Regions from separate parts of the Paenibacillus swuensis genome, predicted to be linked through region 2. Evidence: a T-box and tRNA genes for the amino acid it is inferred to sense, from the RefSeq annotation. Region 2 holds a T-box; the other holds one or more tRNA genes.
The links. A T-box is a leader RNA that pairs with one kind of tRNA and senses whether it is charged. The one in region 2 lies ahead of pheS (phenylalanine--tRNA ligase subunit alpha), so its partner is inferred to be a tRNA-Phe.

Region 1: it has a tRNA-Phe gene. The T-box ahead of pheS (phenylalanine--tRNA ligase subunit alpha) is inferred to sense a tRNA for this amino acid. The anticodon was not compared.

Annotation. Positions count from the first base shown of each region.
Region 1 covers NZ_CP011388.1:2,634,415-2,640,148, forward strand. The annotation lists rRNA gene SY83_RS11615 (23S ribosomal RNA) at 1-1,320, shown strand, start outside; tRNA gene SY83_RS11620 (tRNA-Ser) at 1,443-1,533, shown strand; tRNA gene SY83_RS11625 (tRNA-Met) at 1,565-1,641, shown strand; tRNA gene SY83_RS11630 (tRNA-Val) at 1,690-1,762, shown strand; tRNA gene SY83_RS11635 (tRNA-Thr) at 1,773-1,848, shown strand; tRNA gene SY83_RS11640 (tRNA-Asp) at 1,877-1,953, shown strand; tRNA gene SY83_RS11645 (tRNA-Phe) at 1,976-2,048, shown strand; tRNA gene SY83_RS11650 (tRNA-Tyr) at 2,064-2,149, shown strand; tRNA gene SY83_RS11655 (tRNA-Lys) at 2,170-2,245, shown strand; gene SY83_RS11660 (MraY family glycosyltransferase) at 2,432-3,364, shown strand; gene SY83_RS11665 (PucR family transcriptional regulator) at 3,481-4,563, shown strand; gene SY83_RS11670 (ABC transporter ATP-binding protein) at 4,670-5,734, shown strand, end outside.
Region 2 covers NZ_CP011388.1:1,764,076-1,769,809, forward strand. The annotation lists gene pheT (phenylalanine--tRNA ligase subunit beta) at 1-273, opposite strand, end outside; gene pheS (phenylalanine--tRNA ligase subunit alpha) at 304-1,338, opposite strand; T-box leader at 1,395-1,646, opposite strand; gene SY83_RS07680 (hypothetical protein) at 1,801-2,031, shown strand; gene SY83_RS07685 (CsbD family protein) at 2,081-2,296, opposite strand; gene SY83_RS07690 (hydroxysqualene dehydroxylase) at 2,362-3,843, opposite strand; gene fabF (beta-ketoacyl-ACP synthase II) at 3,972-5,216, opposite strand; gene SY83_RS07700 (helix-turn-helix transcriptional regulator) at 5,358-5,734, shown strand, end outside.

The DNA.
Region 1 (5,734 bases), 870 kb from region 2:
CTGGCTGCCGAGAAAAGCCTCTAGCCAGGTGATGGTGCCCGTACCGCAAACCGACACAGGTAGGCGAGAAGAGTATTCTAAGGCGCGCGGAAGAACTCTCGTTAAGGAACTCGGCAAAATGACCCCGTAACTTCGGGAGAAGGGGTGCCTCGGTAGGGTGAATAGCCCGAGGGGGCCGCAGTGAAAAGGCCCAAGCGACTGTTTAGCAAAAACACAGGTCTGTGCGAAGCCGTAAGGCGAAGTATACGGGCTGACGCCTGCCCGGTGCTGGAAGGTTAAGGGGAGCGGTTAGGACTAGTCCGAAGCTGTGAACCGAAGCCCCAGTAAACGGCGGCCGTAACTATAACGGTCCTAAGGTAGCGAAATTCCTTGTCAGGTAAATTCTGACCCGCACGAATGGCGTAACGACTTGGGCGCTGTCTCAACGAGAGATCCGGTGAAATTTTAATACCTGTGAAGATGCAGGTTACCCGCGACAAGACGGAAAGACCCCATGGAGCTTTACTGCAGCTTGATATTGGACTTTGGTACGATCTGTACAGGATAGGTGGGAGCCTGAGAAGGCGGAGCGCAAGCTTCGCCGGAGGCGCCGTTGGGATACCACCCTGATCGTATCGGAGTTCTAACCTGCGCCCGTGAAACCGGGTGAGGGACAGTGTCAGGTGGGCAGTTTGACTGGGGCGGTCGCCTCCTAAAGAGTAACGGAGGCGCCCCAAGGTTCCCTCAGAATGGTTGGAAATCATTCGAAGAGTGCAAAGGCATAAGGGAGCTTGACTGCGAGACATACAGGTCGAGCAGGGACGAAAGTCGGGCTTAGTGATCCGGTGGTACCGCATGGAAGGGCCATCGCTCAACGGATAAAAGCTACCCTGGGGATAACAGGCTTATCTCCCCCAAGAGTCCACATCGACGGGGAGGTTTGGCACCTCGATGTCGGCTCATCGCATCCTGGGGCTGAAGTAGGTCCCAAGGGTTGGGCTGTTCGCCCATTAAAGCGGTACGCGAGCTGGGTTCAGAACGTCGTGAGACAGTTCGGTCCCTATCTGTCGTGGGCGCAGGAAATTTGAGAGGAGCTGTCCTTAGTACGAGAGGACCGGGATGGACGTACCGCTGGTGTACCAGTTGTCTCGCCAGAGGCATCGCTGGGTAGCTATGTACGGACGGGATAAGCGCTGAAAGCATCTAAGCGCGAAGCCCCCCTCAAGATGAGATTTCCCAATTTAGTAAGACCCCTTGAAGACGACGAGGTTGATAGGTTCGGGGTGGAAGTGCAGCAATGCATGGAGCTGACGAATACTAATCGGTCGAGGGCTTATCCAAATGACCTGAATTAACAGGTTAACGCGTTGAGCATGCTTACGAAGCTAGCTTTGCAAGCAAAGCTCTCATTCATTCACATTCAGTTTTCAGGGAATAATTAATCACTGAGTGAGCTTTAACACGGGGAGATACCCAAGTGGCTCAAGGGGACCCTCTGCTAAGGGGTTAGACTGCGCAAGCGGTGCGAGGGTTCGAATCCCTCTCTCTCCGCCAGATGATTTCTTGCCTGAATGAATTTCAATGTGGCGGTGTAGCTCAGCTGGCTAGAGCGTACGGTTCATACCCGTAAGGTCGGGGGTTCGATCCCCTTCGCCGCTACCATTTCTACTTTTGATCTATGAATGATATCAATTATTGCTAGTTTCATATGGAGGCTTAGCTCAGCTGGGAGAGCATCTGCCTTACAAGCAGAGGGTCGGGGGTTCGATCCCCTCAGCCTCCATTCATACCTTGCCGTTGTAGCTCAACTGGTAGAGCAACTGACTTGTAATCAGTAGGTTGGGGGTTCAAGTCCTCTCGACGGCACCACTTAAATTTATATGAAGAAGAATGTCATGGAGCCGTGGTGTAGAGGCCTAACATGCCTGCCTGTCACGCAGGAGACCGCGGGTTCGAATCCCGTCGGCTCCGCCATTCCTTCATCGAAACATTATATGGCTCGGTAGCTCAGTCGGTAGAGCAGAGGACTGAAAATCCTCGTGTCGGCGGTTCGATTCCGTCCCGAGCCACCTTTAATTCAATATGGAGGATTAGTGAAGTGGCTAAACACGGCAGACTGTAAATCTGCTCTCTGACGAGTTCGGTGGTTCGAATCCATCATCCTCCACCATAGTTCATATTTCATTGCAAGAGCCATTAGCTCAGCTGGTAGAGCACCTGACTTTTAATCAGGGTGTCGTAGGTTCGAATCCTACATGGCTCACCATTTTTACCTACACTATGTGTGTTAAGTAAGAATGTATAATATCATTACATAACCTATTAACCTTTGGTGTCGTACCCACGATGCCGAGGGTTTTTTTAATGTCATTTTTCGGACCGATCCACCGTATGCCCATTCTCCTTTTAGGTAACGATATGAACAGGCCTTGAAAGGAGGAATCCCCATTACATGTCTTATGTCATTCCCTTAATATGCAGTATCATTCTGGTCAGCGCCTTCGTGCCGGTCATGAGAAAACTGGCCATACGCTTCAACTTCGTAGACCGCCCGAACCAACGTAAAATTCATGCCGTTCCCATCCCTTTGCTTGGGGGAGCTGCCGTGTTTATCGCCATTATTTTGTGTATGTTTATTTTTGACGGATGGACGGATCGTACAGGCACTTTGTTGGTCGGAGGGATCATGCTGGTTTCCATTGGTTTACTGGACGACTGGTACAAGACGAGAGGAAAAGATTTTGCCGTCTGGCCGCGATTAATTGTTTATACGATTGTATCTTCGGTTCCGCTGTGGTTTGGAATTGAAATTGTAGGCGTGACCAATTGGGCAACGAAGAGCATGTTCTTTTTGCCGGGATGGTTGGTGATTGTAGCTACGATGTTGTGGGTCTTTTCCCTGACCAATATGATAAATTTCATTGACGGTGTAGACGGTTTAGCCACAGGAATCGCGTTAATCGCTTCTGTAACCTTATTCGCATTGGCACTATATAAAGGGCAAGAGGGAACGGCTCTGATGGCAGCAGTGGTGGCTGGGGCTTGCATGGCGTTCTTATTCTTTAACTTTCATCCGGCCAAAATATTTCTGGGCGACGCAGGCGCCACGTTCCTCGGATTTACGCTCGCGGTTACCGCGGTAGACGGCGCTTTCAAGACCTGGCTGGTACCCATTCTGGCCTTAGGTGTGCCTATTTTGGACACGACGATTGTATTCACGCGCAGGTTTCTGGAGAATAAAGGTCTGCACAAAGCCGATAAACTGCATACGCATCATTCCCTAATGAAATGGGGATTATCACAAACGCAGACGGTGTCATTTTTGTACCTCGTAGGTGTGTTGTTCGCATTATTATCCGTTTTGACCCTGGTATTGCTGAATTAATTATACTTTGAATCGATACGGAACCTTGCATGCCCCTCGGTTTTTGCTGAAGGGCTCTTTATCGTGTGTTACAATAGTGGCAAAGAGAAACTAGATAAATGAGGTCGGGAGAAATCATGGACTGGGAACGTATTCGCAAGAAATTAGAGGGCATTCTGAACGCTCCGATTCAATTGACGTACATTCAAGAAGTGGCAGCACCTGAGGATCTCCATAAGAGTTTCGTGTCTGAGCATATTGTATGGTTTCCGTTGTATCCGTTGAAAGATGGCAGCATTGCCGCATTCACCGTTGACGAGGGCATGATTACCGTATCCGAAAGATCCTTAACGGAGTTAACTATTCGCGCCTTTAAGGAACATGTGGCCGTGACGGAAATTACGGATGAAGAAACGAAAGCCGGACACCTGGGTCAATGGATCGTTGAACATCTGCACAGCAACCAGCTCCAAACGGATCTGCCGGATGCCTTGGCAGCCATGAATACGCTATATGTATCCAAAATTCCGCTGCTGCTCTATGCCGACGATACTGAACAACGTCCTGATGCCTACGGGGAGTTAAAACGTTTGTTGGAAGCTTTTTTTGATGATGAGTTGATTCTTATCCCTCTATTGGATAAAGAGTGGCTGATTCTGGCTTCTGAAACGCTTCTGCAGAACGGAACGGAGGAAACGAAGGAAGAGGGTCCGGAAGAGACGCTCGAGGAAGCTTTGACTTCGCTGGCTTCAGGTCTTTACGAAATGGTCGCAAGCGAGTGGGTGCCCGAATGTCATCTATCGGTGCATTATCCGATGATCCCGGCAAAGTCCTTGCTCGCTACAGTAGCGGATTTGAGAGAAACCGTTGTGTTGGGGCGCAAATATAATGTGGGGAATACGATTCATCTGGCATGGATGCTCCGATTGGAGAGGCTGTTGAACGGTCTTACGGAGAACAACAAAACGCAATTCATGGAACAAGTGCTTAAAGGAATCGATAAAGTGCTGGACGCGGAAACGTTAGCGACGCTGGAAACTTTCTTTCTGTTAGATTGCAATGTCAGTGAAACGGCCAAGAAGCTCTACATACACCGCAATACGCTCTTATACCGTTTGGATAAGTTCAAAGGGGAAACGGGTCTGGACGTTCGGAACTTCTCCCAAGCTGTATTAGTCAAGATCTCCTTGTTATTGTACAAAGTAACGAAAAGGAAGTAATTTTTTTGTAGGGATTGTGCATAGTCAAAATGTAAGCGCTAAGGTAAGATAAAGGTACAGTAAATGTTCATCCAATAAATCAATCTTGTTTAGGGGGATCTCACTCATGGCAGGCGTACGCTTAGAACATATTTTCAAGAAATATCCCGGTAGCGATCTCGTAACGGTTAAAGACTTCGACTTAGATATCAAAGATAAGGAATTCTTGGTACTGGTTGGTCCTTCCGGTTGCGGTAAGTCCACAACGCTTCGTATGATCGCAGGTCTTGAGGAAATTTCCGAAGGTAATCTGTACATCGGCGACCGTCTTGTGAATGACGTTGCACCTAAAGATCGCGATATCGCGATGGTATTCCAATCCTACGCTCTTTACCCGCATATGAACGTATACCAGAACATGGCGTTCGGCTTGAAGCTTCGTAAGTTCAAGAAAGCCGATATCGACAAGCGTGTACGCGAAGCGGCTAAGATTCTAGATATCGAACATTTGTTAGACCGTAAGCCTAAAGCTCTGTCCGGTGGTCAGCGTCAACGTGTCGCGCTTGGTCGTGCGATCGTTCGTGAACCGCAAGTCTTCTTGATGGATGAGCCGCTTTCCAACTTGGATGCTAAACTTCGCGGCCAGATGCGCGCGGAAATCATCAAATTGGCTAAGCGTTTGGAAACAACCGTTATCTACGTAACGCATGACCAAGTAGAAGCAATGACAATGGGTGATCGGATCGTTGTTATGAAAGACGGTATCATTCAACAAGCAGCTACACCTACTGAACTGTACAACAGCCCTGTAAACATCTTCGTTGCAGGATTTATCGGATCCCCGTCGATGAACTTCATCAACGGTCTGTTGTCCGAGTCGAACGGCGAACTTCGCTTCAAGACGACTGGTATCGATGTAGCTATTCCTGAAGGTAAAGCGAAATCCCTTCGTGAGAAAGGTCTATCCGGTAAAGAAGTGATTCTGGGCATTCGTCCTGAAGATCTTCATGAAGAAGCAATCTTCCTGGAAGCATCGCCGAACAGCATTGTAAATGCTCATATCGAAGTTGCTGAGAACTTGGGTCACGAAATGCTCCTTTCCCTGGAAGGCATCGGTACAGGCACTACAACGGCTCGTGTAGATGGACGTTCCGGTTTGAAAGAAGGCAACAACGTGAAGCTTGCCATTGAT
Region 2 (5,734 bases):
CACTTTTTGACCGGCATCGATATTCTTCGCCCCGCACACGATCTGCAAATCTTCCGCTCCGCCCACATCCACGGTAACTACGCTCAGCTTATCCGCATCGGGATGCTTGTCGCGTGTTTTCACATACCCCGTCACTACGCCGGTCACACCTTTATTGCGTTTCTCGACAAAATCCACTTCAATCCCGTTGCGGGTCAGTTTCTCGGCTAATTCCGACGCGGTGAACTCGCTCACATCCACATATTGGGACAGCCATTGATACGATACTTTCATATGGTCACTTCCTTCTTCTATGTTAACCGATTATTTAGAGGAGAATTGTTTCAGAAACCGCAGATCATTCGTGTAGAAATGGCGAATATCATCCACACCGTATTTCAGCATGGCAATCCGCTCCACACCCATACCGAACGCGAAACCGCTATATTCTTCAGGGTCAAAACCGCCCGCTATCAACACATTCGGATGCACCATACCGGCGCCGAGAATTTCAAGCCATCCGGTTTGTTTACACACCCGGCAGCCGTTGCCTCCGCACTGTACACAAGTTACATCCACTTCAGCGCTGGGCTCCGTGAACGGAAAGAAGCTCGGACGAAGACGAATTTGTGTTTGCTTACCGAACATCTCTTGCACAAACTGCTTCAAAGTACCGTTCAAGTCACTCATGCGAATGTTACGGTCCACAACCAAACCCTCGATTTGATGAAACTGGAAGCTGTGAGTCGCATCGTCGTCATCCCGGCGGTATACGCGTCCGGGGCAAATGATTTTGACCGGCGCCTCGCCTTTGCGGGCTTCCATCGTACGAATCTGCACAGGAGACGTCTGCGTGCGCATCAGGAACTCTTCCGTAATATAGAAAGAATCCTGCATATCGCGTGCCGGATGGTCTTTAGGCAAATTCAGCGCTTCGAAATTGTAGTAATCCGATTCCACTTCAGGACCTTCCGCGACTGTGTAGCCCATCCCGATGAAAATATCTTCAATATCCTGGATGACTTTGTTCAAAGGATGAATGGAGCCTTGCTGGAAAGGACGTCCCGGCAGTGTGACATCGATCGTTTCCGCACGCAGTCTGCCTTCCGTTTCCGCACGCTCATACGCATCCTGCTTCTCTGCGATCACTTCTTCAATCGCTGCGCGAACATCATTCGCCACCTGCCCGATGATCGGTCTTTCTTCCGCGCTTAATCCGCCCATGCCTCGCAGAATTTCGGTGAGCGCGCCTTTTTTGCCCAAATACTTGATCCGCAGATCGTTCAATTCGCCCTGGCTCGCTACTTGTTTCAATTCCTGCAGCGCTTCCAGTTTCAGTCCTTCCAACCGTTCTTTCATGATAAAGCCCCCTAATTCATTATTCTCCGTAAAATAAAAAAAGCCCCGCATCCCGCACAAGGGACGAAGCAGCCGTGGTACCACCCTAATTAGAACAGACGCTATGGTTATTGCAGCCAAGAACGCCTTTCTCACTCTGACGGTTAACGGTCCGTGCCGGTGCTCTCTACTTGCCGAATGTTGCCCGGTTTCAAGAGTCTGCTCAGGAGTGAACTTCGGCAGCCTGGATCTCTAGAGACGCTCTCAATCAAACGGCATCTCCTCCCTGTAAAGAGGCACTGCTTACTCTTCTCCGTCAAAGCATTTAAGCGGTATAAACAATTATGTTTCATTATATGTGGAAAAAAGCGCGAATGCAAGTTGAGCAACGTATGGCAGGCGGGAGAAAAGTGTCAAAAAGTGGATTTCGGTGTAACGATAGAATAGGAAGCACAGTGGATCACTTTGAAGGAGGAATCAGTCATGAAAGGAAAAACGGTTTACAGCGTCGTAGCAGGGTTGCAAGGAGCGGCTATATTAACGTTTATGATTTTATTAGTCAAAAAATATGCTTTCGACGACAGCTCTCTCATCACGAAGCAACCGATGGAACTTCTGTTCTATTTATTCAGTGCCGGCGTTCTGGTTACACTTGGCTTATTCATGTTGGATTTGGTCAGGAAGCATTTTCAGTATTACAGAGAATGGGAATAGGTTTAGAAAAAACGCCTCTCCGGCGGGAGAGGCGTTTCAATTGGTTTGTTTATTTATTTACCGGATCGCGGTAATTTTGGGACCAGTTGTCATATTCGCGTTCCGCTGCATCCTTGGAATGCCCGTAACGTTCTTGGAGTTTGCCGACGAGTTTGTCCTTCTCGCCTCCGATGACATCCATATCATCATCGGTCAGCTTACCCCATTGCTTCTTGGCTTCACCTTTAAGCTGATTCCATTTCCCTTTGAATACGTTGTTATCCATGATGCGTCAACTCCTTCGAAAGTTTTATGAAATGTGGTGCAGTACTTAACTGTGCATGTTATATATTAACCATCTTTGCGACCGATGAAACGTTCCGGCGTATCCAGCGGGGCCGATTCAGCTGCAGCACGGCCTAGCATATCAGGTGCCCGAACGACATGATCTGTCAGCGCATCGGGATTCGGATTCTCCGCTCTCGGTTTGCGTTCCTTCCCTTTCCCGGTAATCGCCTCGGCGGCCCAATGCCCTGAAATGACGGCCCCTTCCATCGTTGTGAACATCGCCTGATAAGTATAGTCACCGGCCAAAGTAAGCCCCGGAATCGGTGTTTTCTGAGCCGGGCGCCTCCAAGCATGTCCAGGTTCAACCGTGTGGAAATGATCCTTCATTCGGATCACCCGATAATCAAGTAACACATCCTCTATGTTCAAACCGATTCGCTTGGCATCCTGCAAGAAGATAGAGAAAACTTCTTCATCGCTTAAATCGATGAATCGTTCCGGCGGGGTCAGAATGAAGGACAGTCGTCCGGGCACATGTTTGAACGTAGTTTGAGATTGTTCCGTGAAGCTGCCGATACAGGTACCCGGAGCGAAGGTCGTCCGATCCAGTTCCATCAGCCTTTTGCTGGTTTCGACCTGTACGGTGATGTCGGACATCATCGGCATTTCAAGGAAATCTTCGAACCAGTTATGACCTGAAAATTGCTGAGCAAGCAGCAGCTTGGCGCCATGCATATTAGTGGCTACAACGACATGGTCCGCGAGGAGCTCCTCCTCGCCGATTCGTACGCCGATCACCTGATTTCCATCTGAAATCAGCTCGCTCACCCGACTGAGCGTCCTAAGCTTGCCGCCGCGAGCTGTGATTGCATGTATAATCGGATGGATCATGACGTCGTACATGCCGCCGTTAAAAGCGCCGATCTTCATCTTGTAGAATCCGGGTACCCCCGGGGCGAAGATGCCGAAGAACACCAGAGCCGAGTAACGCTCCGGCGGGAGAAACAGGACCCCGGCGGTCAACGGCTCGAGAATATGCCGAATCGCCTCGGGATTCACACCGTGCTTCTGCGCATATTCTGCCACCGTATACCGGTCCAGTTCCTCAGGGTTGTCCGTATAATCTTTGAGTCCCGCCGACATGAAGGGGATCAGAGACATTTTGTCTGAAGGAGAGAGAAAATCATTGTTCCCAAGTACCCCCGCAATCGCCTTAAACGGAGATCTGCCAGGAGCCAGGCCGAATACCGCGCCTTCCTCCTCTTCCTGATCGGGTAAACGTATTTCCAACGTTGTTTCCCAAGTGAGCATCTCACCCAGATTAATTCCTGCGCGCTCCAGTAACTTCGGGAGCTCCGAATAGAAGCCTATATATTTATGAAAACCGGATTCCACTTCCATCCCGTTCTCGTCCCAATTCGATGTTCTGCCTCCGGGGATCGCGCCGGCCTCCAACACCGTCACTTCAAACCCCTCATCCAATAAATCCATTGCGCATGTCAGACCCGCCAGACCGGACCCGACTACAATTACCTGTTTGCTCATGCCGTGCACCGCCTTTATGTTAGTTTCACCATATGAAACTTTAACCTCAGGACCTTTGACATAAACAAAACCTCATATTTTACCGGGCTAGAAATAGAATAGAATCTTTTGGCCACACCTGTTCTATTTTATGTCTGCGATGAATATTTCCTCAAAATAATAACCGCATTATGACCACCGAAACCGAATGAATTGGACATGCCACACTGCAACTCAACTTCTCGCGCAACATTGGGCACATTATCTAGATCACAATCCGGGTCGCTATGCTCTTGATTCAATGTTGGCGGAATGATGCCGTTCCGTATACTTTGAATGAGCGATATAGCTTCCGCTCCCCCTGCAGCGCCCAACATATGTCCGGTCATCGATTTGTTTGCCGTTACCGGAATATGATAGGCTTGTGCGCCAAACAGTTGCTTGATTGCTCTGGTTTCGGAAAGATCACCTGCTTCCGTACTTGTAGCATGAGCATTAATAACATCAATCTCATGAGGTTGAAGCTGCGCATCCGCCAGAGCGGCTTTCATGGCCAAGTATGCCCCTCGTCCTTCCGGATGGGTGGCCACCATATGATACGCGTCTGAACTGGCGCCGTACCCAACGACCTCTGCAAGGATGTTTGCATCTCTCTTAAGGGCGTGGGACAAGGACTCCACAACCAAGACCCCTGCCCCCTCGGCCATGACAAAACCATCTCTGCGTGCATCAAAGGGTCGACTTGCCCCTCCGTAGGCTTCGTTTCGTTCAGATAGCGCCGTCGCGTTACTGAAGCTTGCCAGTGACATTTCGGTGACAGCCGCCTCCGTCCCTCCAGCAAATATCACATCTGCTCCTCCATACCGGATAAGCCTGAAAGCCTCACCAATCGCTGTGTTGCCGATCGAGCAGGCTGTAATGGGCGAGAGAGTAGGTCCCCAACAGCCAAACCTCATACTAACCATAGCCGCTGCCATATTGGATATCATCATGGGCACCAATGTCGGACTGACTCTTGAAGGTCCGCGTTCAGACAGGAGTTTGCCTTGTTCCATCAGGGTCTGAATACCGCCAATGCCGGAACCGATATACACGCCGACCCGCTCCCTATTCATATAATCCATTACGAGACCGGAGTCAGATAGAGCCTGATCTGCCGCTGCAACAGCAAATTGCACGAATCGGTCCATTCGCCGTGCTTCCTTACGTCCAAACCGTTCGTCTCCATCAAAATCACGGACAGAACCCGCGATTTTCGTCTTATAGGACGTTGTATCGAATGATTCAATGGGCGAAATCCCCGATTTCCCTTCCACCAAACCATTCCAAAATGTATGCACATTGTTCCCCAAAGGAGAGATAATCCCCATTCCAGTAATCACAACACGCTCCATAACGCATCCCCCTTATGTGCTCTTCGAATCCTCATTTAATTGAGTTGTACACTTATATTGCCATTCCCATTATCCTGTTACAAGTTGTCAAATATAATAGTATAATAAATACCATGATAAGCGATTGAGGAAGGTGATTCATTGAACCACGATGTCAGGTTAAAGGCCTTGTCCGCTTTTCTAAAAAAACAACGTTCCAAAATTTCTCCGGAATCCGTTGGATTACCAGCGGGCTCCCGTCGAAGAACACCTGGTTTAAGAAGAGAAGAAGTATCCCAATTGGCAGGGGTAAGCACAACATGGTACACCTGGCTTGAACAAGGCCGGAACATTCAGGTATCTCATTCCGTACTGGACCATATTGCTTCAGCTCTCAGGCTCACTTCGGATGAACGTAAGTATCTGTTTTCCCTTGCTTTGGAATATCATTCGGAAATTCACATTCTGGATGAAACACCACTTCAGATTCATCCTTCGCTGCAGAAAATATTGCGGGAACTTCGTAATTGTCCCACAAT